Regions from separate parts of the Polaromonas sp. UC242_47 genome, predicted to be linked through region 2. Evidence: predicted binding sites of a transcription regulator. Region 2 holds the regulator's gene; each other region holds the start of a gene.
The links. Region 2 encodes sigma-54, which starts transcription at its own class of promoters, with help from an activator protein. Its sites were predicted from a motif close to TGGCANGNAANCTGCTTT; they were not measured.
Positions count from the first base shown of each region.

Region 1: ACHMXK_RS00255 (THxN family PEP-CTERM protein) is a predicted target of sigma-54. The motif match lies at 1,504-1,521, and genes of this name have one in related genera.
Region 3: ACHMXK_RS07515 (CmpA/NrtA family ABC transporter substrate-binding protein) is a predicted target of sigma-54. The motif match lies at 5,827-5,844, and genes of this name have one in related genera.

Region 1 covers NZ_JBIOAO010000001.1:39,846-49,371, forward strand. Annotated here, with positions in the region: gene ACHMXK_RS00240 (GNAT family N-acetyltransferase) at 1-172, opposite strand, end outside; gene ACHMXK_RS00245 (hypothetical protein) at 172-573, opposite strand; gene ACHMXK_RS00250 (hypothetical protein) at 947-1,339, opposite strand; gene ACHMXK_RS00255 (THxN family PEP-CTERM protein) at 1,592-2,401, shown strand; gene ACHMXK_RS00260 (pirin family protein) at 2,615-3,643, opposite strand; gene ACHMXK_RS00265 (ABC transporter permease) at 3,825-4,586, opposite strand; gene ACHMXK_RS00270 (ABC transporter ATP-binding protein) at 4,583-5,539, opposite strand; gene ACHMXK_RS00275 (GFA family protein) at 5,661-6,062, opposite strand; gene ACHMXK_RS00280 (DUF1579 domain-containing protein) at 6,201-6,686, opposite strand; gene ACHMXK_RS00285 (VOC family protein) at 6,731-7,168, opposite strand; gene ACHMXK_RS00290 (VOC family protein) at 7,233-7,706, opposite strand; gene ACHMXK_RS00295 (TetR/AcrR family transcriptional regulator) at 7,820-8,467, shown strand; gene ACHMXK_RS00300 (LysR substrate-binding domain-containing protein) at 8,536-9,426, opposite strand; gene phnA (phosphonoacetate hydrolase) at 9,500-9,526, shown strand, end outside.
Region 2 covers NZ_JBIOAO010000003.1:282,478-292,003, reverse strand. Annotated here, with positions in the region: gene ACHMXK_RS23055 (class I SAM-dependent RNA methyltransferase) at 1-907, opposite strand, end outside; gene ACHMXK_RS23050 (RNA polymerase factor sigma-54) at 1,040-2,575, opposite strand; gene lptB (LPS export ABC transporter ATP-binding protein) at 2,787-3,554, opposite strand; partial or broken gene lptA (lipopolysaccharide transport periplasmic protein LptA) at 3,565-4,198, opposite strand; gene ACHMXK_RS23035 (thiol:disulfide interchange protein DsbA/DsbL) at 4,434-5,087, opposite strand; gene ACHMXK_RS23030 (SPOR domain-containing protein) at 5,139-5,822, opposite strand; gene argS (arginine--tRNA ligase) at 5,837-7,510, opposite strand; gene ACHMXK_RS23020 (hypothetical protein) at 7,654-7,992, shown strand; gene ACHMXK_RS23015 (LysR family transcriptional regulator) at 8,216-9,133, opposite strand; gene ACHMXK_RS23010 (sugar phosphate isomerase/epimerase family protein) at 9,200-9,526, opposite strand, start outside.
Region 3 covers NZ_JBIOAO010000001.1:1,515,015-1,524,540, reverse strand. Annotated here, with positions in the region: gene ACHMXK_RS07545 (branched-chain amino acid ABC transporter substrate-binding protein) at 1-1,236, opposite strand, end outside; gene ACHMXK_RS07540 (Hsp20/alpha crystallin family protein) at 1,353-1,754, shown strand; gene tsaD (tRNA (adenosine(37)-N6)-threonylcarbamoyltransferase complex transferase subunit TsaD) at 1,787-2,833, opposite strand; gene otnK (3-oxo-tetronate kinase) at 2,976-4,271, shown strand; gene ACHMXK_RS07525 (aldolase) at 4,268-4,945, shown strand; gene ACHMXK_RS07520 (ANTAR domain-containing response regulator) at 5,007-5,639, shown strand; gene ACHMXK_RS07515 (CmpA/NrtA family ABC transporter substrate-binding protein) at 5,996-7,240, shown strand; gene ntrB (nitrate ABC transporter permease) at 7,251-8,189, shown strand; gene ACHMXK_RS07505 (ABC transporter ATP-binding protein) at 8,186-8,998, shown strand; gene ACHMXK_RS07500 (response regulator) at 9,206-9,526, shown strand, end outside.

The sequences.
Region 1 (9,526 bases), on a different contig from region 2:
CCTGGGCAATATAGGCGTGCATGTCGTCCACGCTGATGATGGGCACCGGCTGCAGTCGCCAGAGTTCGGGGGCCAGCCCGACACGCGCCAGTGCAGGCACATGCGCCAGGGTCAACGGTTCCAGCCGGACATGGTGTCCGGACAAGGTGACGGGCTGGAGCGGCGCTTGCATCAGCGCGCCAGCGCCAGTGTCAGCCCCACCACGGCGACGATGGCGACCACCACCGTCACGCCTGACAGCAACAACAGCCGCACGCGGCTGAGTTCGATGCGCTGGATCAGTTGGGTGTTTTGTTCGGCCAGGGTCTTGATCAGCTCGGACGAGGCCAGCATCTGGTTGTGCAGCTCGCCCGTAGCTTCTTCCATGGCGGCGATACGCGCTTGCAAGATGGCCATGGCCTGCGCCTCGGGCGACAGCGCGGCGGTGGTTTCTTCATCCGGCAGCGCCTGGGGCGGCGGTTTTTTACCGACTGCCTTCCACAGCTTTTTGGCACCCTCGGCCACCTTGGGCGCGTTGTTGATCACGTCCGACCAGGGAACCATTTGCAACACTGCCAGCCAACCAATCGCCATCAAACCACCTCGTGTGAATGCGGCGCCAGTGACTGTCACCCGCGCCTGCCCGCAAGGGCATTCTGAGTTTACTTGGCCTGCATAGACCCGCAGGGACTCGGGCTGAATCCGTGTGTGATACCGGATAGGCTGTACAGACGTCAGGGCACACACACGAACGACAGTGGCATGGCGTTGATCGGCTTTATGGCTCACACACAGGCACCACTAACGGCCCTGTTCGTTTGCCTCGCCAGGGCGCGCGACCAGATCACGGTACGTGATGTACGACCCTCAATTTTTCCAAAGCAGCGCCAGTGCCTGGCCTAACCGTTACCAGAACCACGCCGATGCGTTGTTGCGTTTGGCCGCAGCTTCCAAAGCCCGCGCCAAGTCAATCCTGCTGGACATCACTTTCGGGCAAGCGCGTGATGCGCCCACAATCACGCCGCTGGGCCACCTTCTGCAGCGCTTCCTTGAACACATGCCGGTTGGAGGCGTTGGCGCCTCCTCCATCGCACCGCAGCAAGAGACGATGGGCGTCGGCGCATTGAGGCCTGCCATGCTGGATCCACCCGTGCGCGATGCTGTCGCGGCAGAACTCGCTGGTGTCCACGCTGGTATTGAGGTGCAGGCCTCCCTCGTTGCGTGCCACGTCATATAGAGACCGTGTGTTCGCCGGCCATTTGATGCGCTTGCCCTGGGACATCGCCCCAGCGCGACAGCAGGCCGAATGCGCCCGACCAGCGTGATGTGCAGGAGACTGCGTTATTGGCAGGTATGGCATTTTCAAGGCGTCAGGGATCGAAAAAAACTGACTTGAGGCCACCCGTAGCCGAACCCGAAAGAACGCCTTGCACTGTCGGATTTCCTGACAGTCAAGATCTCAGGAAAGCGAAGCAAACATGAGAGAGCATTGATTTATATAGCGTTTCCCATCTCTTGGAAAGATGGTACGACTTATGCATTTGATCTGGCGGAGGGCTTGGCGGGCAAGAAACCTCCAAGTTGAACCTAGCAATTTGAATGGAGACTCATCATGAAAAGATACTCCGCACTCAAGGTCCTGGCTCCGCTGGTGATCGGCTTGGCCGGTTTCACGGCCGCCCATGCGGGACCCCTGGTCACCGACTGGACCTACTCTTTGTCAGGCGTATGGGGTTCATTCGCGCCAGTTGGGGTGGACAACCCCAATTCCAAGACCTTGGTTTGGGGTGACTCAACCGGCTCGGGGCGATCTTCACTGGTGATTACCGACCCGGCCCCTGGCGCTATTCAGACGCAAATCACCGGGACCTCGCCAGTTCCTGGAACCACCGCTGCCGGCGTGACCTTGACCCACAACAACAACCCTATTACAGGAACCACCCTCACCAACGCGGAACTTCGGGTCACCCTGAACCTGTCCGCAGCGTTACCCGCCAACACCCCTGGTATTCCGGGCGCTTTGCCATCCCTCAACTACGACATTTTGTTTTCCGAAACGCCGAATAGCACGCCCTGCGCTGTCGTGGCCAGCCCCATTCCCTGCAATGACATCTTTGTGCAGCAAACAGGTTTCCTGAACCAAATCCTTAACTTTGACGGCAATACTTATTTCATCAACATCTTTCCGACCTCTGGTGGCGTGTTGGGAACCTTGCCAAATGCTGCTTGTGCGGCAGCCGGTGCAGCCAACAACTGCCTGGGCTTCACCACGGTGGAAGGTCAATCAACTGCACTGGCATTTGGCTTCACGATTTCTACCCAGCGTTTGACGCAGCAAATCCCTGAGCCAAGCATTCTTGCGCTGCTCGGCATCGCTTTGGCGGCAGGCTGGTTGGCCAGCCGTAGGCGCAAACTGCATTAATCCGGGCACTATCGCCGCCTGGCCGGTAAGGTGGGTCAGTTGTAACGTATCCCTGGTAAGCCGGAACATGTTTAGCGCATGTTCCGGCTTTGTTACGAATGACGTTTAATCCCTGACCCAGTCTGGGGCAAACCTTAACTTCCCTGAATCAGTTTCCCGTTGGTGCGTCACCTGCAGGCAGTTTGGGCCAGGGGTCTTGAGCACAAAGGGTGTTCAGGATTCCGGTTTTTCCTCGCGCCCGCCAGGATGTTTGGCAAAACGTGTCGGGTCGCGCCCGTGCACAGGCGCTTCGCTGGCAAACGACCAGCCGCCAAACTGCGTGCACCGGTAGTCGGCCAGGGTCTGCACAATCTCGGCCTGCGTGTTCATCACGAAGGGGCCGTGTTGCACCACGGGCTCACCAATGGGTTTGCCTTGCAGCAGCAAAAATTCACTGACTTCGTCGCCGTTGAGCAGCTCCACCGCGGCATCGGCGCGCAACTCGATGGCGGCCGGATGGTCGATGCCCTGGCCGGCGATGTGGACGGTTTTGCCTTTGAAAAAATACAGGCTGCGCCGCGTGTTTTGACCCGTGGCGGCCGGCAGCGTCCAGCGCGCGCCGGCTTCCATGCGAATGGTCCAGATCGCCACGTCGGCGTCCAGCTGTGCGGCCCAGGAGTCGGGCGGTGGCGGTAACGGCGCATCGGCGTTTTGCAACTGGCCGGCGATCACCGCGACGTCGGTGTTGCGGCCGTTGTTATCCGTGGCGGTGAGGCGTGGAATCGCCTGCGACCAGAACATGGTGAAGTGCGGCTCGGCCATCTTGCTGGCGGCCGGCAGGTTGAGCCAGATCTGGAACAGCTCCAGCGGATTCGGCGCGGTGTTGTCCAGCAGCGGAAACATTTCCGAATGCACCACACCTTTGCCGGCCGTCAGCCACTGCACATCACCCTGGCCGAAACGCGCGGTCGCGCCCAGCGAGTCCGAATGGTCGATCAGGCCCTTGCGGGCTATCGTCACGGTCTCAAAGCCGCGGTGCGGGTGCGCCGGAAAACCCGGCACCGTGCTGCCGTGGTACATGCTCCAGCCGTCCTTGCGGCTGAAGTCCTGGCCGAGATCGCGGCCGGCCAGCGAGGCTTGCGGTCCCATCTGCGTATTGGCCGCGGGGTAGGCATCATCGTGGTAGACGCAAAACAGAAACGGGTCTAGGGTCTCCCACGGAAAACCAAGGGGCTTGATCTGGAGGACAGGGCTGGCGGGCATGGCGGGGCCTTTCTGGCGTGAGCTTTCAAACAAATGAGATGAGGCAGGCCGGCATTTTTTCAAGCAGTGGTCAGGCGCGACTTTGCGTCGGATTTTCAAGCTAAATTGGCCTCTGGCCCTTGCTGGGTAGGCGTAATTAGCTATTAAATGAGTAGCGTCCGGGGCGCCGTGTCGGTGGCGCTCAGGCCTTGAGCTTCCAGCCCGTGCGGAAAATCCACCAGACCGTGCCCAGGCAGAGCGCCAGAAAGCCGAGGATGGCGGCCACGCTGATGCCCACATTGACATCGGCCACGCCGTAAAAGCTCCAGCGAAAGCCGCTGATCAGGTAGACCACCGGGTTGACCAAGGCAATCTTCTGCCACAGCGGCGGCAGCATGTTGATCGAATAAAACGCGCCGCCCAGAAAGGTCAGCGGCGTGACGATCATCATCGGGACAAGCTGCAGCTTCTGGAAGTTGTCCGCCCACAGCCCGATGATGAAGCCGAACAGGCTGAAGGTCAGCGCGGTCAGCAGCAAAAAGCACAACATCCAGAACGGGTGCGCAATGCTGTAGGGCACGAAGAGGCGCGCCGTCGCCAGGATCAGCAGACCCAGCAGCACCGATTTGCTGGCCGCCGCACCCACATAACCCAGCACCACCTCCATCGACGACACCGGCGCCGACAGCAGCTCGTAAATCGTGCCCGACCATTTGGGCATGTAGATGCCGAAGGCCGCGTTGGAAATGCTCTCGTTGAGCAGCGACAGCATGATCAGGCCGGGGATGATGAACGCACCGTAGCTGATGCCGTCGATGTCGCCCATGCGCGAGCCGATGGCCGCGCCGAAGACGACGAAGTACAGCGAGGTCGAGATCACCGGCGAGGCGATGGACTGCATCAGGGTGCGGAAGGTGCGCGCCATTTCGAAGCGGTAGATGGCGCTGATGCCGTGCCAGTTCATGCGGCCTCCTTTTGCAGGGCTTGCGCAGGCGGGGCCGCGTGCACCAGGCTCACGAAGATGTCCTCCAGCGAACTTTCGCTCGACTGCAGGTCCTTGAAGTCGATGCCCAGGCCGGCCAGACGTTTGAGCAGCTCGCCGATGCCGGTTTCCTCCTGCTGGGTGTCAAAGGTGTAGACCAGCGTGTTGCCGCCATCGGTCAACGCCAGCGGCAGCCCGGCCAGCGCCGCGGGAATGCTCTGCAGGGCCGAACGCAGCTGTAGCGTGAGCTGCTTCTTGCCAAGCTTGCGCATCAGCACCGCCTTGTCCTCGACCACGATCAGCTCACCCTTGCTGATCACGCCGATGCGGTCGGCCATTTCCTCGGCCTCCTCGATGTAGTGTGTGGTCAGGATGATGGTGACCCCACGGTCGCGCAACTGGCGCACCATCTGCCACATGCCCTGGCGCAATTCGACATCGACACCGGCTGTGGGTTCGTCGAGAAACAGAATCTGCGGCTCGTGCGACAGCGCCTTGGCAATCAGCACCCGGCGCTTCATGCCGCCCGACAGCGTCATGATCTTGCTGTCCTTCTTGTCCCAGAGCGACAGGTCGCGCAACACCTTCTCGATGTGCGCCGGATTCGGCGGCTTGCCAAACAGCCCGCGGCTGAAGCTCACGGTGGACCAGACGGTTTCAAATGCATCGGTGGACAACTCCTGAGGCACCAGGCCGATCTTGGCGCGTGCCGCGCGGTAGTCGCGAACAATGTCGTGCCCGCCGGCCGTCACACTGCCCGAGCTGGGCCTGACGATGCCGCAGACGATGTTGATCAGCGTGGTCTTGCCGGCGCCGTTGGGGCCGAGCAGGGCGAAAATTTCTCCCTGCTGGATGTCCAGGTTGACCGAACGGAGTGCCTGAAAACCCGAGGCGTAGGTCTTGCCGAGTTGGCGAATGGAAATAATGGCGGGCACACGGCGCTCCTGGGGTCGTGACGAGGCAGATGACGGTGAAGGCGCAAGGGCCTGCGCCACTTTAACCGGATCGCGTGAACGCTGCCCAGACCCTGCGCACCGGGCATCAAGCCGGGCCGGATCACAGGTAGCTTGTGACCAAGGGCGCGGCGGACCAGTTGTCGTGTTGGCCGTCCACATAGAGGATGGGAGCCTCGGCCAGCTCCTTGGGTGCCACATCGTCCAGGCATCCCAGATTCACACCATAAATCTGATGGCCCTCCGGCGTGCGGCCGATGCCAAACGGCCGCACGCCGCAGTGTTTGCAGAAATAGTGCTCATGACGCTTTGTGTTGAACAGGTATTTTGTCAAGTCCGACTGGCCGGACAAAAGGCGGAAAGCGCCTGGCGCGACGATCGCCGGCCAGAAACGGTTGCGGGAACAGATCGAGCAATTGCAGCGGTAGGTGTTGGCACGTATATCGATGTCTGCTTCAAAGTGGATTGCGCCGCAGTGGCAACTGCCGTGGTACGTTTTTCTCATCGGCCTGCGTTTAAAAAATTCATGAATTGGCATAACTCAGAACGTCGCTCCCGTCCGGGAAACGAAGCCAGGGTTCTTCGCCGGCTTGCGCGGCGGTGTGGGTTGCTGATGTGACCTCATGGGCATGCTCCAAAAATGCTACTTTGCCCGCCGGTAGGTCGCCGTCATGAAACGTTGCCACGAGCCGTCGGGCTGCCGGGTTTGTGAATGCAGGGTGCGCTCGTCCTGGTTTTTGATGGTGATGACGTCCTGGTAATGCGCCGTGCTGCCGTCGCCCTTGAAGCTCGGCCCTTCGGTGTCCAGCGTCAGCACCTTGCCCGCCGCGTCCAGCGTGCCGCGGTAGACAAACATGCCGCTCATCATGGAGCCGGCCCAGTGACCGACAAAGGCTTTTTTCGCCGTGTCATAACCCAGCGTCATCAACATCTCGCAAGGGGCGCCGCCGGGCATGCTTCCCTGGCCTTCACAGACCACCCACAAGTCGCCCAGGCCGCGCACGCTTTCCGTGCCTGAACTCTTCATGGGTGGCTCGCCTGGCGGGCCGTCACACTCGCCTTCCATGGTCCATTGGCCCAGCAACTGTTGCAGCCAGACATGCTCTTTTTGCGCTTTGACGGTTTCCATCAGACATCTCTCCGCTTGGTTTGAAACGAGGCTTGCCAGCGGCCTCACATGGGTTTCGGGTTGATCACCATCCACGACACGCCAAAGCGGTCGGCCACCATGCCGAAGCTGGTGGCAAAAAAGGTTTCGCTCATGGGCATCTGCACCTGCCCGCCCTCGCCCAGTGCCTTGAACAGGCGCTGCGCCTGCGCGTCATCGCTGGCGCTGATGGACAGCGAAAAGCCCTTGAACTCGGCCTTGCCCTGCGCCATGCCGTCGGACGCCATCACCTGCGTGTCGCCGACGCGAAAGTTGGCGTGCATGATGTGATTGCCCGTGATCTTGCCGGCGCCCGAGCCGCCCGCGCACATCTCCGGCGACGGCGGCTGCGGGCTGTCGCTGTAGCGCATCATCGCCGTCACTTCGGCACCTATGGCGCTCTTGTAGAAATTCAGGGCCTCTTCGCAGCGGCCTTCAAAAAACAGATAGGGCTGAACTAGCATGGGGAACTCCTTTTCAGGGGTGGTTGGGGAATGAATGCCGTGGAGGAATGGATGGGTGCCGGCCTCAGGCCGCGTCGTAAGCCTGCTGCAGCTTCTGGATGTCCAGCTTGACCATCTGCATCATGGCTTTCATGACGCGTTCTGCCTTGACCGGGTCGGGGTCGCCCATCAGCGTCATCAGGACGCTGGGAACGATTTGCCAGCTCACACCGAACTTGTCCTGCAGCCAGCCGCATTGCTGGACGGTGCCGCCGGCAGAGAGTTTTTCCCACAAGTCATCGACTTCTTCCTGCGTCTTGCAGTCCACAAACAGCGATATGCCGGGCGCAAAACCAAAGTCGGCGCCGGCGTTCAGCACCATGAACTGTTGCCCTTCAATCTCGAAAGTACCCGTCATGAACGAGCCTGCCGGGCCAGGCCCCGTGTTGCCGTAGCGCCGGACATCGCCGATCGTCGCGTTTTTGAAGACCGAGGTGTAGAACTTCAGGGCGTCTTCCGCCTGGTCCTTGAAAGTCAGAAAGGTCGTGATCTTTTGCATGGGGTGCTCCTTGTTGGCGCTGGCAAGATCGGGGAAACAAAGGTATTGTGGACACCGTACACAATAGAATAACAAAGATAATGGACAGTGTCCACATTAAAAAGTAAGCAGTCATGACAAATGCATCCCGGCCACCCGTCGCCCGTAGCACCTACCGCCACGGCGACCTGCGGCGTGTGTTGCTGGAGGCCGGCATCGCGCTGGCGCGCAGCGGTGGGCCCGATGCCGTGGTGCTGCGCGAGGCCACACGTCGCGCCGGTGTGGCGCCCAACGCCGCTTATCGCCACTTCGCCAGCCGCCAGGCCTTGTTGCAGGCGGTGCGCGCTGCCGCCCTGTCGGCCGTGGCCGGGGCGATGGAAGCCGAGCTGGCGGCCCTGCCTGGCGGCCTGCCACCCGCCGACCTGGCCCGTGCCAGTGTGCGTGCGGTGGGCACCGGCTACCTGCGTTTTGCCCAGGCCGAGACGGGTTTGTTTCGCACCGCCTTTGGCCCGTCGGACGATTTGACAGAGGCCACGCCTGACCCGGCCCGGGCCGGTCACAGCGGCCTCAACCCCTTCCAATTGCTGGGCGCCGCGCTCGATCAGATGGTCGAAGCCGGCGTGATGCCGCCCGAGCGCCGCCCTGGCGCGGAGTTCATCGCCTGGTCGGCGGTGCACGGCCTGGCCATACTGGTGGTGGACGGCCCGCTGGGCCCGGTCATCGGGCCGCAGATGCAGCAAGTCGGCCAGCGCCTGCTGGATATGGTTGAAAAAGGGCTGTAGCCACCGTCCATATTGCGCAGTTAGCTATTCTTTTGGGAGCGACTGGCGTTTGCCTGACACCGGCGGGCTCAAACCTCCTGCGCACCCACCAGCCACTCGTGAAACGACCGCAGGTGTTTGGGTTTGTCGACGTCGCGCGGCAGCAGCGCGTAATAACTGTTGCCGGGTACGCGGATGTCATCAAACGGCGCCACCAGCCGGCCCAGGTCCAGGTCGCTTTGCAGCGTGGGCACCGGGCCTATGCCTAGGCCCATGCCATCAACCACCGCCTGCAAGGTGACAAAAAAGTGGTCAAACCGCAGGTGCTGCGCCGGCTGCAGGTCCAGGATGCCGGCGGCGGTCAGCCAGGCTTCCCAATCGCCCGGCCGGGTCTCCGTGCTCAGGTGTGACGATGCGGACAAGAAGCGGCGCAGATCGCGCCTGGCCATTTTTTTCTTCACCAGGGCCGGGCTGACGATCACCGTGTTGAACTCCTGGAACAGCGGAACAACCTCGTACTGGCTGGCGTCCCCCGGTGCCCGGCGAATGATCAGGTCGAAACTGCCCTTGAGCGCCGGCTCGTTGCTGAAGGCCGTGGAGACACGCACGTCCACACCCGGAAAGGCGGTGCGAAAACTGTCCAGACGCGGAATCAGCCAACGCATCGCAAAGGTGGCCGGCGCATTCACCCGCACCACTTTTTGCGAGGCCAGCTTGCCGTAACGGCGCGACGCGTCGCTGATGTGGTCAAAGGCAGCACTGACCTCGCGCGCAAAGGCCTTGGCATGGGCAGTGGCCACCATGCGTTGGCCGTCGCGGCGAAACAGCGGTTGCCCCAGCGCTTCTTCCAGCAGCCGAATCTGCCGGCTGATGGCGCCATGGGTCAGGTGAAGCTCCTGGGCGGCCTCGGTGAAGCTGGCCGCACGGGCCGCCACTTCGAAAATCTTCAAGGCGTTCAGCGGGGGTAAATGATGGGGCATATGTGATTATTAGTCACAGATGCCCGAGTTTTTGTCGATAGACCTCACGCAATCTCTGAAATACGCTGCGGGCATGACTCAAACATCCAACCAATTCACC
Region 2 (9,526 bases):
GCGCGGGCGGCATACGTTGCAGGGCGTCGCCGCCGCGCAGTTGTATGGCGCTGGCCACACCGGCCCGTTCGGCGTTGCGCTCGGCAAAATCGACCATGCGGAAAGACACATCGCTGCCAAAGATGGGCGCGGTTGGTTCGGTGATGGCGGCTTCGGCCTGGTCCAACAAGCCTTCCCAGACATGGGGCTGGAAAGGCACAAATTTTTCAAACGCAAAACGCCGGCCCATGCCGGCCGCGATGTTGCGGGCGATCTGCGCCGCTTCAATCACGATGGTGCCGGAGCCGCAGCAAGGGTCATAGAGCGGCACGCCTTGTTTGCACAGCCCTTCTTCGCCGCTCCAGCCGCTGGCGGCCAGCATAGCGGCGGCCAGGGTTTCCTTCAACGGGGCGTCGCCCTTGTCTTCGCGCCAGCCGCGCTTGAACAGCGGCTCGCCCGAGGTGTCGATGTAGAGGGTCACGGTATCCACCGTCAGGTGCACGTACACACGCACATCGGGCCAGCGGGTGTCGACATCGGGGCGCACATCGTATTTATCACGGAAGCGGTCGGCGATCGCGTCCTTGATCTTGAGCGCGGCAAAGTTCAGGCTGGTCAGCGGGCTGTGTTGCGCTGTGATCTCGATCTTGAAGGTCTGTTTGGGCGTGAACCAGATTTCCCAGGCCACGGCGGCCGCCGCGTTGTAGAGGTCTTGTTCGCTGCGGTACTGGTTGTGCTGCAGCTCGATCAGCACGCGCTGGCTCAGACGGCTGTGCAGGTTGAGCTGCATCGCGTCGCGCCAGGAGCCGGCCACCTGCACACCGGCGCGCCAGGCCTTGCCCTGGGTGCCGGTGATACGTTTGACCTCGGCGGACAGCAGTTCCTCGACACCCGCGGCGCAAGGTAAAAATAATTGAAGTTGGTTCATATGGGGTGCCTCTAGGGGCTCCGGGGAATGGGGTGATCGGGAAACAGGGCCAAGGGCGCAGGACACCGGCAGGCAGGAGGTGCTGGAGGATGCCGGACCCCGCGCCCGGGCACCGGAGGTACAAAATCCTCTTTACAGCGATTTTCGCAGGTTCGCCGGGGCGATGCGCAAAGCCTCGCGGTACTTGGCCACGGTGCGGCGTGCGCACTCGATACCCTGCTCCTTGAGCATTTCGGAAATCTGGTTGTCGCTCAGTGGTTTGGTCAGGCTCTCGGACGAGACAAACTGCTTGATCAGCGCCCGCACCGCCGTGCTGGAGGCATTGCCGCCGGTTTCGGTGCCCAGCGCCGAGCCGAAGAAATACTTGAGCTCGAAGGTGCCAAACGGCGTGTTCATGTATTTGGCCGTGGTCACACGCGAGATGGTGGACTCGTGCAGGCCCAGCTCGTCGGCGATTTCGCGCAGCACCAGCGGGCGCATGGCGAGTTCGCCGTGGGTGAAGAAGTTTTTCTGCCGCTCGACAATCGCGCTGCTGACCCGCAGGATGGTGTCAAACCGTTGCTGGATGTTTTTGATGAACCAGCGCGCTTCCTGCAGGCGCTGCTGCAGGGCCTGGCCGTTCTGGCCCCGGTTCTGCTTGAGCGCATTGGCATAAATGTCGTGCACGCGCAGGCGCGGCATCACGTCGCTGTTGAGCGAGACCTTGAAGCCGCGGCCGGACTTGACCACGATCACATCGGGCACGATCAGGTTGCGCTCGACATTGACAAAACGCCGGCCCGGCTTGGGGTCCAGCCGGGCGATCAGCGCCATCGCGGCCTTGATCACGGTGTCGGGAAAACCGCACAGCTGCGACAGACGTTTGACGTCGCGTCGGGCCAGCAACTCCATGGGTTGCTGGCACATGGCGATGGCGGCGCGGGTTTCGTCGCAGTTTTTGTGGTCCAGCAACTGCAGGCCCAGGCATTCGGCCAGGTTGCGCGCGCCCACGCCGGCCGGCTCCATGTGTTGCAGCAGCTTCAGGGCCACGGTGAACTCGTGCACCAGTGCGTCGAGTTGTTCCAGGTCATCCCCGGCCAAGCCGGCGGCCAGAGCGGCCAGGCTGTCTTCGAGGTAACCGTCGTCGTTCAGCGACTCGATCAGGAAATGCAGCGCCGCCCGGCCTTCGTCCGACAGGCGCAGGGACAAGGCCTGGCGATGCAAATGGTCTTGCAGCGACTCATGGCTGCGCGCCAGATCGGCGGCATCGACTTCGCTGTCGTCATGGTTGTTTTTGCGCGGCGCGGCGTCGCCGCCCCACTCGTTGTCGTCGGGCGCGATGTCGACACTGCCGTCGCCCTCCCAACTTTCCTCGAGTTTGGCCTCGCTGCTGGGTTCAGCATCATTTTGACCTGTAGCCCCCACCCCGTCTGCACTGACAGCTATGGAATCCGTAGCGGATTCAAATTCACGGGTTTCCTGGCTGACCGGCGTGTCGGCCTGGACCAGGCCAAAATCCTCGCGCGGCGCGGCCTCTTCGGAAACTTCAAGAAACGGGTTTTCGTCGAGCATCTGCTCGACTTCCTGGCTCAGCTCCAGGGTGGAGAGTTGCAACAGGCGAATCGACTGCTGCAACTGGGGCGTCAGCGCCAGATGCTGCGAAACGCGTAATGACAGACCCTGTTTCATGGTGCCCCCACGCTCCCCACTGCGTGTGGTTCACTGCCCCCCGAGGGGGCTGGCCTTGCTTGGGGCGGCCCGGCGCGGCGGCCGGCGTGTGCCCGTGATTTTCTTGCCAGCAGGGGGCTGCGCAGCCGGCTTTGCCGGGCCGCAGGCGCCGCCCCCTGCAGGGGGGAGGGCGCTACACGCAGTGAGCGACAACGGGGGGGAGCCAAAGTGATCACATCTTGAAATGTTCGCCCAGGTAAACCCGGCGCACATCGGCATTGTTCACAATTTCAGAAGGGGTGCCCGTGGCCAGCACATGGCCGTCGCTGATGATGCAGGCATGGTCGCAAATGCCCAGGGTTTCGCGCACGTTGTGGTCGGTAATCAAAACGCCGATGCCGCGCGACTTCAGGAAACCGATGATGCGCTGGATCTCGATCACGGCAATCGGGTCGATACCGGCAAACGGTTCGTCCAGCAGAATAAAACGCGGCTGCGTGGCCAGCGCCCGGGCAATCTCGACACGGCGTCGCTCGCCGCCCGACAGGGCCGGCGCCGGTGAATCACGCAGGTGGTCCACGCGCAAGTCCTGCAGCAAGGCGTCCAGGCGTTCGTTGATGGCCTTGGCGCTCAACGGCTTGCCGGCTTCGTCGGCCTGCAGTTCCAGCACGGCGCGCACATTCTGCTCGACCGTGAGTTTGCGGAAAATCGAGGCTTCCTGCGGCAGATAACTCAGGCCCAGGCGCGAACGCTTGTGGATGGGCATGTGTTCGATGGACTGGCCGTCGATGGTGATCTCGCCCGCATCGGCGCGCACCAGCCCGACGATCATGTAAAACGACGTTGTTTTGCCGGCGCCGTTGGGGCCCAGCAGACCCACAACCTCGCCTTTTTGCACCGCCAGCGAGACATCCCTGACCACCTTGCGGCTGCCGTAGGCCTTTTGCAGGCCGGTGGCCACCAGGCGGCTGATGGGCGCGTTTTCCGGAGACTCGGTCATGGAGGCGGTGTTATTTTTTGTCATTGCCCAGCGTGGTACTGGGCCGCAGCGTTGGCGCTGACCCGGGGGGCGCCGTTGCCGGGGTGCCGGCGGCACCCGCCGCGGGCGTCTGGTTGCGCGGCGCCAGCAGGGCGCGAATCCGGCCCGAGGGGTTGCTGGCCGTGCGGGCTTTCTCGCCGCTGTCGACGGTGAACACGTCGGTCGGGTTGTCGTAAATAATCAGGTTGCCGTGGGTTTTCGTCGGCCAGGGTCGCGCCTATATAGCGGCGCAACACGGCCTGGCGGATGAACTTGACGGTGTCGGCGCGGCTGTCGTATTCGATACGTTCGCCTTCACCTTCAATATATTCGTCGACCAGGTCGCGCTTCTTGCGGTAAAACGCCAGCTTGCCGGGCGCGGCGATCACGATGGCGTTCTGGTAACCCTCGGCGTCCTGGATCACATCGACCTGCGCACCCCGGATGATGATGGTGCCCTTGGTGATCACGACATTGCCGGTGAACACACTGGTTTGTTTGAGGTCGTCATAACGCAAGGCGTCGGCCTCGGCGTTCATGGGCTGGTCGCGATCGGCCTTTTCAGCCGCAACCGGAAAGACCGCCAGGGTGGCGGCCAGCATCAGTACACAGGCGGGGTAGTTCATAAAGGCACGAATCTTGCTGCTTTGGTGGTGTTGCTTCATTGTAGCCATGGCACTCCCCGGAATTGGCAAGGCGCAGAAAAACCCGCCGGATCAGGGCGGGTCGAGAGGCGAAATACCCGGCGGCGGCACCAAGCCGGCCACGTGGAGGTTGCGCCATTTTCCGACGGGCCGCCCCTAGGAAAATGAGCCCCCTCGGGGGGCAGCGCAGCACACGCAGTGGCAAGCGTGGGGGCTTTTAGCCCTTGCGGGCCTGGGTGATCAGGTAATCCGTCACCAAGAGCGCGCGATCCATGGTTTTTGCCAGTTCGCCCGAGGTATAGAAACGCCCGGCCACGCCCAGGGCCGGCACGCCGTCCACCTTGTAGTCGTCTTGCAACTGCGTGGCTTTGCGGGCCTTGGCGGCGATGTCAAACGAGTTGTACATTTCCACAAACTTGGCCTTGTTGATGCCTTGCTTATCGGCCCAGGCGGCGACCAGCTCGGGCGTGTTCAGCATCTGGCGTTCGTTATGAATCGCGAAAAACACCTTTTTGTGGAGTTCCTCGACCTTGTTCATGGCTTCGAGCACGTAGTAAAGGCGCTGCTGCGGCTCAAAGTCGGCGCGGAAGGACACGGGCACACGCCGCACCACCACGTCTTTGGGCGCTTTTTTGACCCAGGCCTCAAACGCCGGCTCAAAGGCATTGCAATGCGGGCAGCTGTACCAGAAAAACTCCACCACCTCGACCTTGCCGGCCGGCGCATTGACCGAGGCGCGTTTGTCGAGCACCAGGTAGTCGTTGCCCGCCTGGGGCGGTTTGCCCTGGGCCTGGGCCGGCGCCGTCAAGGCGCCCAGGGATGCGGCGGCAGCCACGGAAGCGGCGGATATCGAAAATTCACGTCTTTGCATCAATCATTTCTCCATTAGTGCACCAGGTTGGACACCCTGGCGTCAGAAAGTTCAGCGTTGAACCCGAACCAGAGCAGTTTCTATGCCGCTGCCATCCAGGCGCTCCTTGGCTTTGTCGGCATCCTCTTTTTTATCAAAAGGCCCGAGGCGCACGCGAAACACGGTGCGGCCCGACTGTTCGCGCTCGGTCACCTTGGCCTCCAGGCCCATCAGCGAAATTTTGGCGCGCTGCTGTTCGGCGTCTTCAGGCGTGCGGAAAGCCCCGACCTGCACAAAATAGTTGAACGGGTCCGGGCCGGAGGCAGCAGCCGGCGCCGCCAGTTTGGCTTTGGCCAGGTCGCCGATGGGGTCGGCCGACGGCGGCTTCACGGGCTTGACGGTCGGGTCGGCCACGGGTTTCTGCGCGGCCACAGGCGCCTGCGGCGTGACATCGGTCACCGGCCCGCCGGACGTGGCAGCAGCTGCCGGCGCGGACGCCGGTTTGGCCGGGTTTTTGCCGTACAGCGGTGCGTTCGGATTCCAGTTCTGGTTCTTTTTGGCCTCGGCCGCGTCGTGGTCGGGGCTGCGCGACTGGCCTTTGTTCATGAAAGGCACGGGCACCTTGGTGATGTAGACGGCCACGGCCAGTGCCGCGGCCAGGCCGATCAAGGCGCCGATGATCAGGCCCAGAAAGGTGCCGCCGCGTTGTGTGTTCATGCCTGGCCGGCCGGGCCGGTGGGAGGGGGTAGGCGCCATGGTCTCATCATTCCTTACATTTTGCGCGGGGCATCAACACCCAGCACGGCGAGGCCATTGTGCAACACCTGCGCGGTCGCGGCGACCAGGGCCAGGCGCGCGAGTTTGACCACCGCGTCATCGACCAGGATGCGCTCGGCATCGTAATAGCTGTGGTAACAAGCGGCCAGTTCGCGCAGGTAAAACGCCACGTCGTGCGGCGCAAACCCGCTGGCGGCGTTGCTCAGCATGTCGGGGTATTTGGCAATCAGCAGCATCAAGGCCTGGGCCTGCGGGCTGCTAAGGGCAGACAGGTCCACCGCCTTGAGCTCGGTCTCGTCGCCGCCCCAGGCGCTCAACACCGAACAGATGCGGGCATGGGCATATTGCACGTAATACACCGGATTTTCGTTGTTTTTGGCCAGTGCCAGATCGATGTCGAAGATGTATTCGGTGTCGGGCTTGCGGCTGAGCAGGAAGAAACGCACGGCGTCCTTGCTGGTCCACTCGATCAGGTCGCGCAAGGTCACATAACTGCCGGCGCGTTTGGAGATCTTGACCTCTTCGCCGTTGCGCACGACCCGCACCATGGTGTGCAAGACGTAGTCGGGATAACCTTGAGGAATGCCTTCACCCACCGCCTGCAGGCCGGCGCGCACCCGGGCAATCGTGCCGTGGTGGTCCATGCCCTGGATGTTGATGGCCTTGGTGTAACCACGCTCCCATTTGGCCAGGTGGTAAGCCACGTCGGGCACAAAATAGGTGTAGCTGCCGTCGCTCTTTTTCATCACGCGGTCTTTGTCGTCACCGTAGTCGGTGGACTTGAGCCACAAAGCGCCGTCCAACTCGTAGGTCTTGCCGGCGGTTTTGAGTTTGGCCACCGTGGACTCGACCCGGCCCGAGCTGTACAGGCTGGACTCCAAGTAATAGTTGTTGAACTGGACCGAGAAGGCCTTGAGGTCCAGGTCCTGCTCGTGGCGCAGGTAGGCCACGGCGAACTGGCGGATCGAGTCGGTGTCTTCCACGTCGCCCGAGGCGGTGTATTCGCGGTCGTCGGACTTGACGGTCTTTTTGGCCAGGAAGTCGGCCGCGATATCGGCGATGTAGTCGCCGTTGTAGGCCGACTCGGGCCAGCCGGCGTCACCGGGCTTGATGCCCTTGGCGCGCGCCTGGGTGCTGGCAGCCAGCGTCTGGATCTGCACACCGGCGTCGTTGTAATAAAACTCGCGATAAACCTCGGCGCCCTGGGTCACAAACAGGTTGCAGATGGCGTCGCCCAGCGCGGCTTGGCGGCCATGGCCCACATGCAGCGGCCCGGTCGGGTTGGCCGACACAAACTCGACAATCATGCGCTGGCCCTTGGCGGCCTGGGTGCCGTAGCCGGGTCCGGCCTGCAACACCTCACGCACGGTTTCCTGCTTGGCCGCGGGTTTCAGGCGGATATTGATAAAGCCGGGGCCGGCGATCTCGATGGCGTCCACCCAGCGCTCAAAAGCCGGGGCTTTCAGCAGGATGGTACGCAGGTTCTCCGCCAACTGGCGGGGATTGAGCTTGAGCGGCTTGGCCAGCTGCATGGCGACCGTGCAGGCGAAATCGCCATGGGCCGCCACTTTGGGGGATTCAAAGGCGGCCTTGTCGCCTGCGCCAGGGGAAAGTTCTTCCAGCCCCGCAGCCAGGGCCGCGAGCAGGTCTTGTTTAATCGAGAGCATGGGCCGATTTTACGGTTAAGCCGCGCGCCGTCCGGGCTTGGGACCTACCCGGTCATCGAATTTGCCCGGCGCAGCGTTATGTGTTGGAATTCCAACCGGAACTCAATCCTGATTCCCAACCCTTCCAACCATTGGAGCCACCCATGAAAAAACTGTTGTCCCTGATCGCTGTGACCTTTGCCATGTCGATGGGCCTGTCGGCCGTGGCCCATGCAGCGGGCGCCGACACCGATTGCGCCGCCAAGTCCGCCGAGAAAAAGCTGGCGGGTGCGGCCAAAGCCAGCTTTGAGAAAAAATGCATGGCTGACGCGGGTGCAGCCCCCAGCGCCGCCTGTGAAAAATCGGCCGCCGACAAAAAGCTCGCCGGCGCCGCCAAAAACTCACACATCAAAAAATGCATGGCTGACGCAAAAGCCGGTGCTGCGCCCGCTGCTGCGGCTGGCGCCAAACCCATGGCCGCCGATGCCGGCATGAAGAAATAAACCGACCTCAGCACTGACTGTGGCATCGGCCTGATGTCACACCCCCACCCCCGTCCGGGCAACCTGGCGGGGGTTTTTATTGGGCCCAAGGGTGATTCAAGTGTTTCAATTCGCTACCAATTAAATAGCTGCTTGCGCCCGTAGCCAAAGGGCTGGAGGCTTATTTTCCTTAAGAAAACACGCCAGGCAGCAAAACGATGCCAACCCAGGCGCCCCGGCCTGGCTAACGTTTGCGCGCGCCGGCCCAGAACTCGGGCTGGCTGTAGTTGTGTTTCAAAAAATCTATCCACAGCCGCACCCGCAGCGGCAGGTGTTTGCGCTGCGGAAACACGGCGTAAATGCCGTTGGGTGGCGCATCAAAGTCTTTCAACACCGGCACCAGCTTGCCGGCGGCAATTTCCGCCTCGACCTCCCAGGTGCTGCGCCAGGCAATGCCGCAGCCGTCCATGCACCAGTCGTGCAGGACCTGGCCGTCCGAACAGTCGAGCGGGCCGCCGGGTTTGAAATGCACGACCTCGCCGCCGACCAAAAAAGCCCAGCCCCGGGTTTGCGAGGCATCGCTGGACAGGGTCAAACAGGCGAATTTGGCCAGATCGGTGGGATGGTGCGGTGTGCCGCAACGTTTGAGGTAGTCGGGTGCGGCCACACACAGGCGCCGGTTGTCGGCCATACGCACGCTGACCAGCGAGGAATCCGGCATGTCGCCGACCCGCACCGCGCAGTCAAAACCCTCGCCGGCCAGGTCCACCACGCGGTCGCTGAGGTTGAGCGAAATCGTCACGTCGGCATGGAGTTCGCGGAACTTGGGCACCAAAGGCGCGACATGGCGGCGCCCAAAACCGGCCGGTGCGGTGATGCGCAAATGCCCGCTGGCCTTGACGCCACCGGCCGACACACTGGCCTCGGCGTTGGCAAAGTCCACCAGCAGGCGCTGGCAGTCTTCCAGGAAGGCGCTGCCTTCGTGGGTCAGGGACATGCGGCGCGTGGTGCGCACCAGCAGCTTGACGCCCAGGCGTTCTTCCAGCGCATCCAGCCGCCGGCCCATGATGGCCGGCGCCACCCCTTCGGCCTTCGCGGCGGCGGTCAGGCTGCCACGTGTGGCGACCGACACAAAAGACTCCAGCTGCTTGAGTTTGTCCATGCGCCATTATGGACAAAATTGTTTGTAATCAGCCAGTTTTTTAACTGATTCCGATAATGCACATGCTCAGCCGCCGGTTCTGCGTTTCAGGCGAATCTGGTTCGGCAAAGGCACGGAGCGCCGCAACACATCCTCGCCCAGCCACAAGGCCGAACGCCAGGCGCGCTGGGCCACGGTGGCTAACGGCATTTGCTGGTAGTCGTCGTTGAAAACCTCGAAGCTGTAATCGCCGCGGTAACCCAGGCCGTGCAGGCGTGTCACCAGCGCCGCCAGGGCGTCGCTGTGCACACCTTCACCGGGAAACACCCGGAAATGTCGGGCGGTGGCGATACGTTCCTCGACCGACTTGATTTCGGTCCACATGAAGTCGGCCAGTTGCACCAGGAAGATTTT
Region 3 (9,526 bases), on a different contig from region 2:
CTTGATCACACGAAAACCATAACCCGAACCTTCCACATCGAACTTGACGCCGGGTGCGCCCTGCTTGTCCATCACGGCGACCAGCAGGGGTTGCTGGAACTGGTGGTCGGCACCGCGCATCACGCCCTGATGCCCCGCAAACAAGACCTTCATTTTTTCCATTTGCGCAGCCACCGCGGCAGACTCGATGGTCCCGGCCTTTTCGATGCTTTGCACCAGGCCCTCCACCATCAGTTGCATGCGCATGTGCACGTAGTCGTCCTGCGGCTTGGGGAAACGCTGGCGGAAGGATTGGTAAAAAGTCTCGGAGGCAGCACCGGCTTCATTGGGAAACCAGTCGGCCACCGCAATCACCTTGCCGACGCCGGCATCACCCAGCGCGGCCGGAACGCCCAGCGCGTTGCCGTAAAAGGTATAAAAACGCCCCTCAAAACCAACTTCTTTTGCGGCCTTGACCAGCAAGGTCAAATCATTGCCCCAGTTGCCGGTGAGCACGGCCTGCGCGCCGCTGGCCTTGATCTTGGCGACATAAGGCAGAAAGTCCTTGACGCGACCCATGGGATGCAATTCGTCGCCGACGATTTGCACGTCGGGGCGCAGCGCCGTGAGCTGTTTGCGGGCCTCGCGTAAAACGGCCTGACCAAAGCTGTAGTCCTGGCCAATCAGGTAAATGCTTTTGAGCGCCTTGTCATCCTTGAGCACATCCATCAGTGCCGCCATTCGCATGTCGGCATGGGCGTCAAAACGAAAATGCCAGTAGCTGCATTTTTCGTTGGTCAACACAGGATCCACCGCCGAATAGTTCAAAAAGAGAACCCGCTTGGACGGCGCGCGTTCATTGTGTTTGTTGATGGCATCGATCAGCACCGCGGCCGTCGACGACGAATTGCCCTGGGTTACCAGGGTCATGCCGTCATCGATGGCCGAACGTAATGCCGACAAGGCCTCTTCGTTCTGGCCCTTGCTGTCGTAACGTTCAAAAACCAGTGGACGGTTTCCGCCGGGCAGCTTGATGCCGCCACGCGCATTGACCCGCTCGGCGGCCCACGCCAGGTTGCGAAACACAGCCTCGCCGGTGTTGGCAAAAGGACCGGACAGGCTTTCAATCAGGGCCACACGCACAGGCGGCTGAACGGCCGCCGCTGGCTGGGCAAACAGGGTTGGCGACAACAGGGAGGCGCCGGCCACTAGGGCCAGGGCCGCGCGTTTCAAGAGCTTGGGGATGAAAAAATACATTCGACATTTTCCTTGAAATACTTCGCAACACGCCTACCTGCTCTGCATGCGGCGATCACGGTTGAGAGCCGCGAAGTGTAGGGGAAATTTTTCCCGCCCAACCTCTTGGAGTCTCCATGTTTTATTCACTTGCCAGCCGTCCCGTCCATAGCGCTCAACGTCACTCCCCCTCACTGGTGAACAATGGTGCGCTCGACAGTTTTCTCAGTGACACCTTGAACAACCTGGCCGGCGCCCGCCCCACCCCGCCGGCCAAAGTGGAAGACGGCGAGACCGCCTATTCGCTGCAGCTCGATGTGCCCGGCCTGAGCAAGGAGCAACTGGACATCGGCATCGAAGGCGACGTCGTGCGTATCAGCAGCAAAGCCGACGCGGCGCGTTCGGTCAAGGCCGCCTGGCGTTTCCCGCTGGAAATTGATGCCGCCGGCAGCTCCGCCAAACTGGAAAACGGTGTGTTGACATTGTCGCTGGGCAAAAAAATCCCTGAGAGCAAAGTGGCTCAGCTCCCCATTCAATAAGGCCACAAGGCGCGCAGACCGGCCCTGCCGGTTCAGGCCGGTACGGTTTGTATATCTGCCAGACTCCAGCGCGGCTTCACGTCAAAGGTGTAGCTGCGCTGTATGTCTTCCAGCCCGGCCTGCAGACGCATGCCGGCCGCCAGCGCGATCATCGCGCCGTTGTCGGTGCACAAATGCAGCTCGGGGTAATGCACGCGAATCCCGCGCTTCTTGCAAGCCGCATTGAGTTGCTCGCGCAGCAAGGTGTTTGCACCCACACCACCGGCCACCACCAGCCGCTTCAGGCCGGTTTGTTCCAGCGCTTTCAGCGACTTCTTGACCAGCACTTCCACAATCGCCGCCTGCGTCGAGGCCGCCAGATCGGCGCGAGCCTGCTCACTCATGGTTTCGCCGAGTTTTTTGGCCTGCGTCAGCACCGCTGTTTTCAGGCCCGAAAAAGAAAAATCCAGGTCGCCACTGTGCAGCAAGGGCCGGGGCAGCTTGAAGGCCTGGCCATCACCCTGCCCGGCCAGCCTGGCCAGCGCCGGACCGCCGGGATAAGGCAGTCCCAGCAATTTGGCCGATTTGTCAAAGGCCTCACCGGCCGCGTCATCAATGGTTTCGCCCAGCAACTCGTAACTGCCGACGCGGTCCACCCGCATCAATTGCGTATGACCACCCGACACCAGCAACGCCACAAACGCAAATTCAGGGGGATCGGCGCTCAAGAAGGGTGACAACAAATGCCCTTCCAGATGGTGCACACCCATCACGGGTTTGCCCAGACTGGCGGCCAGCGAACAGGCCACACCGGCGCCCACCAGCAAGGCCCCGGCCAGCCCCGGTCCGCGGGTATAAGCAATCACATCGACATCTGCCAGCGAACGTTGCGCCTGGCCCATCACCTCGTTGATCAGCGGCAACACCCGCCGGATATGGTCGCGGCTGGCCAACTCGGGCACCACGCCACCATAAGCCTGGTGCATTTCAATCTGGCTGTGCAAGGCGTGCGACAACAAACGCGGCACACCGGCACCCGAAGCATCCGTCAAGGCCACGCCTGTTTCGTCGCATGACGACTCAATTCCCAACACCAACAAGTTTTCCTGCATAGGCCTGAAGTTTAGGCCAAACAGACTTAAGCGCTGCTCGAAGGGACACGCGGTTTGGCGGCTGTGCCGCGCGCACCATGGCGCTGCCCGGCAAGTTGCGGATCTTCAGACACGGTAAAGTCGCTGCAACATGAAAAAACTGCTGCTGGGCTGTATCGCCGACGACTTCACCGGGGCCACCGACCTCGCCAACAACCTGGTGCGTGCCGGCATGCGTGTGGTGCAAACCATAGGCCTGCCGGATCAGCCGCTGGCGGCCGACATCGATGCTGTGGTGGTCGCGCTCAAGTCACGCACCCTGCCGGTGGACCAGGCCATCGCGCAGTCACTGGCCGCCCTGCACTGGCTGCAGGCGCAGGGCGCGCAGCAGATTTATTTCAAATATTGCTCCACCTTTGACAGCACGGCGCAAGGCAACATCGGCCCGGTCACCGAAGCGCTGATGGACGCCTTGGCGCCGCTGCCCGGCAGCGACTTCAGCATCGCCACACCGGCCTTTCCCGACAACCAGCGCACGGTGTTCAAGGGCCATTTGTTTGTGGGCGAGGTCTTGCTGCATGAAAGCGGCATGCAAAACCACCCGCTCACACCCATGACGGACGCCAACCTGGTGCGGGTGTTGCAGGCGCAATGCAGGCGCAAGGTTGGCCTCATCGATTACACAGTGGTGGCCCAAGGCGCGGCCGCCGTTCAGGCCCGCATGGCGACCTTACGAGAGCAGGGTGTGGGTATCGCCATCGTGGACGCGATTTCCAACGACGACTTGTTACGCCTCGCGCCTGCGCTCAAAACCATGCCGCTGCTCACGGGCGGCTCGGGTTTGGCGATCGGTTTGCCGGCCAACTTCGGCATCACCCCTTCGTCCACGGCCAGCGCCTTGCCGCCGGCCACGGGCTGGCAGGCGGTGGTGTCGGGCAGTTGCTCGCTGGCCACCAACCGGCAGGTGCAGGCTTTTATCCAGGCCGGACATCCAGCCTTTGCTTTGGATGCCTTGCAGATCGCCGAGAAAGAAGCTGCCGGTATGGATGTGGCGGCCGAGGTGCTGGCCTGGGCCATACCAAAGCTCGGCCAGGGGCCGGTGCTGGTTTATTCCTCCGCGGACCCGACTGTTGTCAAGGCGGTCCAGGCGCAGCTGGGTGTTGAAAAAGCCGGCGCCCTGGTGGAACGCACGCTGGCCGCCATCGCACGAGCCCTGGTGCAACACGGCGTGCGCCAGTTGGTCGTGGCAGGCGGCGAAACCTCGGGCGCCTGCGTGCAGGCCCTGGCCATCCAGCACATGAAAATTGGTCCACAAATCGACCCCGGCGTGCCCTGGTGTTATGCGCAGACCGAGGCGGCCAACCCTGAAGGCATACACCTGACCTTGAAGTCGGGCAACTTCGGCACGGATGATTTTTTCAGCAAAGCTTTTGCGAGGCTGGCATGACAGAAAACCAGGCCCGCGAAGAAATCTGCCGTGTCGGGCGCAGCCTGTTCGAGCGCGGCTACGTACATGCCACAGCCGGCAACATCAGTGTCCGGCTGAATGCGTCGGAAGGCGGCGGCTTTCTGATCACCCCCACCGATGCCTGCCTGGGCACGCTGGACCCGGCCCGGCTCGCCAGGCTGGATGCGCAGGCGCAACAAGTCAGCGGCGACACTGCCAGCAAAACCATAGCACTGCACACCCGTATCTATGAGGCTGCAAGCCAGTTTGACCCTGACACCCGGTGTGTAATCCATACCCACAGCAGCCACTGCGTGGCGCTGACCTTGAGGCCCAACGGTGGCCCGGAACTGTTACCCGCCCTAACCCCTTACTTCGTCATGAAGGTCGGCCATGTGCCGCTGATCAGCTACCACCGGCCCGGCGCGCCCGAGGCCGCCTTGCAGGTGGCCGACACCATTCGCCGTTATGGCGAAGCGGGTACACCGCTACGCGCCGTCATGCTGGCGCGTCTGGGGCCCAATGTCTGGCACAACTCGCCCGCCGCGGCCATGGCCACGCTGGAAGAACTCGAAGAAACCGCCAAACTTGTGTGCCTCAGCCCCTCGGTGCCTAAGCCTCTGAGCGAAGCGCAAATCGACGAACTGCGCCTGAGCTTCAAGGCCCGCTGGTAAAGCACCGGCGGCGCTGGCTTGGACGCGCCACCCATGGCGCGAATCTTGCACAAAGGTGGCCATGACGCCGTCCCAGTCCTTGCGCCTTGTGATCATTGCACCAGATCTGCTGGAAGGCGTGGCCACGGACCCCCATGCGCGGCGGCAGGCGGAACGCTCGCGCCAGCTGCGTATCGGCCTGCTGGAAAACGGTTACAACGTGGTCGCCGTGTTGCCGGCCGACACCTACCTGGACAAACGCCTGGGCGAGTTGCAGCCCGACATGATCATCGTGGACGCCGAAAGCGAAGCCCGCGACTCACTCGAACATGTGGTGATGGCCACCCGTGACGCGCGGCGGCCGATTGTGCTGTTTACCAATGACCAGGACACCAGCCACGTGAAAGACGCGGTGGCGGCTGGTGTGTCCGCCTACATCGTGGCCGGGCTGTCGCCGGAACGGATACGCCCGATTCTGGACGTGGCAATGGCGCGTTTTGAACACGAACAAGGTCTGCGGCGCGAACTGGCGCACGCCCGCACCGAGCTGCAGGACCGCAAAGTCATAGACCGCGCCAAAGGCCTGCTGATGCAGCGACAACACCTCAGCGAACAGGCGGCCTACGACAAACTGCGCAAGGCCGCCATGGACAAGGGTTTGCGCCTGGGCGAGGTCGCACAACGCATGCTGGACGCCGCCGACCTGCTGGGTTGAATCAGCGCACGGTGCCTGACGCCGATATGGTGCAGTGCACAAATACAGTGCAGACCCGACGAAATCCTGACCCAGGAGCCGCAGCCACGGCACTCGCTATGGATTCCATAGCTGCTTGCGCCCGGCCACCAAGGGCTGGAGGCCAATTTCATCATGAATCAGAGGCTGAATGAACTAAATCGGAGACTGGCACAGCTTTTGCGTTGAACTCAACACCAGGCCATTCGTTTCAACGGCGAAGCAGATGGCCTCACTGAACAAAGGCGTTCGCACCCAGCTTCACACCACGTGTGTGAACAAGGGTCGAGCGCCTTTTTTGTTTTTGCCTTTTGTTTTTCACTTCTGGAGTCCAGACCATGACCGATCTGCTGAAATCTTCACTGACCCGCCGTAGCGTTTTGCAGGCCGCCGCGGTCGGCGCCGCGGGCATCAGCCCGGCGCTGCGTGCCGTGGTCTATGCCCAGGGCTCCGATGCGCCGGAAAAAAAGGAAGTCAGGATAGGTTTTATCCCGCTGACCGACTGCGCCTCGGTGGTGATGGCCTCGGTGCTGGGCATAGATAAAAAATACGGCGTGAAAATCATCCCGACCAAAGAAGCCAGCTGGGCCGGCGTGCGCGACAAGCTGGTCAACGGCGAACTCGACTTTGCCCACGTACTTTACGGCCTGGTCTACGGCGTGCACATGGGCACGGCCGGCCCGAAAAAAGACATGGCCGTGCTGATGAACCTGAACAACAACGGCCAGGCCATCACCTTGTCGAAAAAAATCGCCGACAAGGGCGCGGTCGACGGTCCCTCGCTGGCCAAGCTGATGAAAACCGACAAGCGCGAATACACCTTCGCGCAGACCTTCCCCACCGGCACCCACGCCATGTGGCTGTATTACTGGCTGGCCAGCGCCGGCATCAACCCCTTCCAGGACGCACGCGCCATCGTGGTGCCGCCGCCGCAGATGGTGGCCAATATGCGCGTCGGCAACATGGACGGTTTTTGTGTGGGTGAACCCTGGGGCCACCGCGCCATCATGGACGGCATAGGCATCACCGCCGTGACCACGCAGGACATCTGGAAAGACCACCCGGAAAAAGTGCTGGGCACCAGCGCCGACTTCGTCAAGAAAAACCCCAACACCGCACGCGCGGTGACGGCCGCCATCCTCGAAGCCGGCCGCTGGATAGACGCCAGCCTGTCCAACAAGATGAAGATGGCCGAAACCGTGGCCGACAAGAGTTACGTCAACACCAGTGTGGACGCGATCAACCAGCGCATCCTGGGGCGTTACCAGAACGGCCTGGGCAAGACCTGGGACGACCCGAACTACATGAAGTTTTACAACGACGGCGCGGTGAACTTCCCCTACCTGTCCGACGGCATGTGGTTTTTGACCCAGCACAAACGCTGGGGCCTGATCAAGGAGCACCCGGACTACCTGGCCCTGGCCAAACAGATCAACCACATCGATATCTACAAGGACGCCGCCAGCGCCAGCAAAACGCCGGTGCCAAAGGACGTGTTGCGCACCAGCAAGATGATGGACGGCGTGGTCTGGGACGGCAAGGACCCGAAAAAATACGCCGACGGTTTCAAGATCAAGGTTTAAGGAACTCATCATGGTCAGTGCTGCTTTTCATCCCCCCTTCGACGACGCGCCACCCATCGCGTCACCCGCTATTCCTTCTATAGCTGCCAGCGCAATCAACACGGGGGCTACAGCCTCAAAAGACTTGCAAACCACAGACCCGACCGTTACCGCCAAACCGCCTATTGACTGGCGCGGTGTCTGGATGGCTGTGTTGCCGCCGCTGCTGGGCCTGGGTTTGCTGGTCGGCCTGTGGGAGCTGGTGTCGGCGTCCACAGCCAACAGCATTCCCTCGCCGCTGGCCACCTTTCATCAGGCGGTTGAGGTGTTCAGCGATCCCTTCTACAGCAAGGGGCCTAACGACCAGGGCGTGGGCTGGAACGTGCTCTCTTCGCTGCAGCGCGTGGCCGTTGGTTTTGGCCTGGCGGCAGCGGTGGGCATTCCGGCGGGTTTCATGATTGGGCGTTTCACGTTTTTAAGCCGCATGTTCAACCCGCTGATCAGCCTGATGCGGCCGGTCTCGCCGCTGGCCTGGTTGCCGATTGGCCTGCTGGTCTTCAAGGGCGCCAACCCGGCGGCGATCTGGACGATTTTTATCTGCTCGATCTGGCCCATGATCATCAACACCGCGGTCGGCGTGCAACGCGTGCCGCAAGACTATATGAACGTGGCACGTGTGCTCAATCTCAGCGAGTGGAAGATTTTCACCAAAATCCTCTTTCCCGCTGTGTTGCCCTACACCTTGACCGGCGTGCGCCTGGCAGTGGGCACCGCCTGGCTGGTGATTGTGGCCGCCGAGATGTTGACCGGCGGCGTCGGCATCGGCTTCTGGGTCTGGGACGAGTGGAACAACCTCAACGTCAAAAACATCATCATTGCGATTTTTGTGATCGGCATCGTCGGCCTGCTGCTGGAGTTTGCCCTGATCAAGCTGGCCACGGCCTTTACGTTTGAAGAGGTGAAAGCATGAACCCGTCACTGAGCAGCAAATACATCGAAATCCAGGGTGTGGCGCAAACCTTCAAGACCCGCAAAGGCCCGTTCTGCGCCTTGCAAAACATCAACCTGACGGTCGCCAAGGGCGAGTTTGTTGCGCTGATCGGCCACTCCGGCTGCGGCAAGTCGACCTTGCTCAACCTGATCGCCGGCTTGACCACACCAACCCAAGGCGCCCTGCTTTGCGCCAACCGTGAAATCGCCGGCCCCGGCCCGGAGCGCGCGGTGGTGTTTCAAAACCACTCGCTGCTGCCCTGGCTCACCTGTTTTGACAATGTCTACCTGGCGGTGGAACGTGTCTTTGCCGCGACCGAAACCCGGGCCCAGCTCAAGGCCCGCACCGACGCGGCCCTGGCCATGGTCGGCCTGAGCGCCGCCGCGCAAAAACGCCCCGGTGAAATTTCGGGCGGCATGAAACAGCGTGTGGGGATTGCCCGCGCCCTGTGTATGGAGCCCAAGGTCTTGCTGCTGGACGAACCTTTCGGCGCGCTGGACGCCTTGACCCGCGCCAAGTTGCAGGACGAATTGTTGCAAATTGTCAGCAACACCCACAGCACGGTGGTGATGGTGACACACGATGTGGACGAGGCCGTGTTGCTGTCGGACCGCATCGTGATGATGAGCAACGGCCCATCGGCCACCATAGGCGAGGTGTTACATGTGGACTTGCCGCGGCCACGCTCAAGGGTGGCGCTGGCCGAAGACAGCGCTTACCTGGGTTACCGCAAGGCCGTGATCGACTTCCTCTACACCCGCCAGGGCCACGTCGAAAAAGCCGCCTGATCCGGCAAGGCCATGTATTCTCTCGCTGCATCAGGGCATTTACCCTGATGCAGCGGACGTCAGCAGCTATCAATTAAATAGCGCACGACCACACCATAACCCCACGGCGGCCAGACCAAGGCCGCCGCAGGGGTTTGGCCCGTAAACAACACAAGCGCTGGTAAGCTCAAAACCTGCAACTTGTAGCGTTCACGGAAACAAAAAAACATGGCTTTGATTGTGGTGGTCGACGATGACGAAACGATACGCACGCTGATCGCGGCGGCGCTTCGCTTTGAAGGTTACGAGGTGCTGGAGGCCGACAACGGCGCCACCGGGCTGGCGCTGGTGCGCAAACACAGGCCAGACCTGGTGGTCAGCGACGTCAACATGCCGGTGATGAATGGTTTCGCCATGTTGCAAACCTTGCGCGCCGATTCGGCCATCCAGGCCACGCCCGTCATTTTGCTGACCTCGCTGCAAGAGCGCGAAAACGTGCGCAGCGGCATGAGCAGCGGTGCCGACGACTACCTGATCAAACCCCTGGTG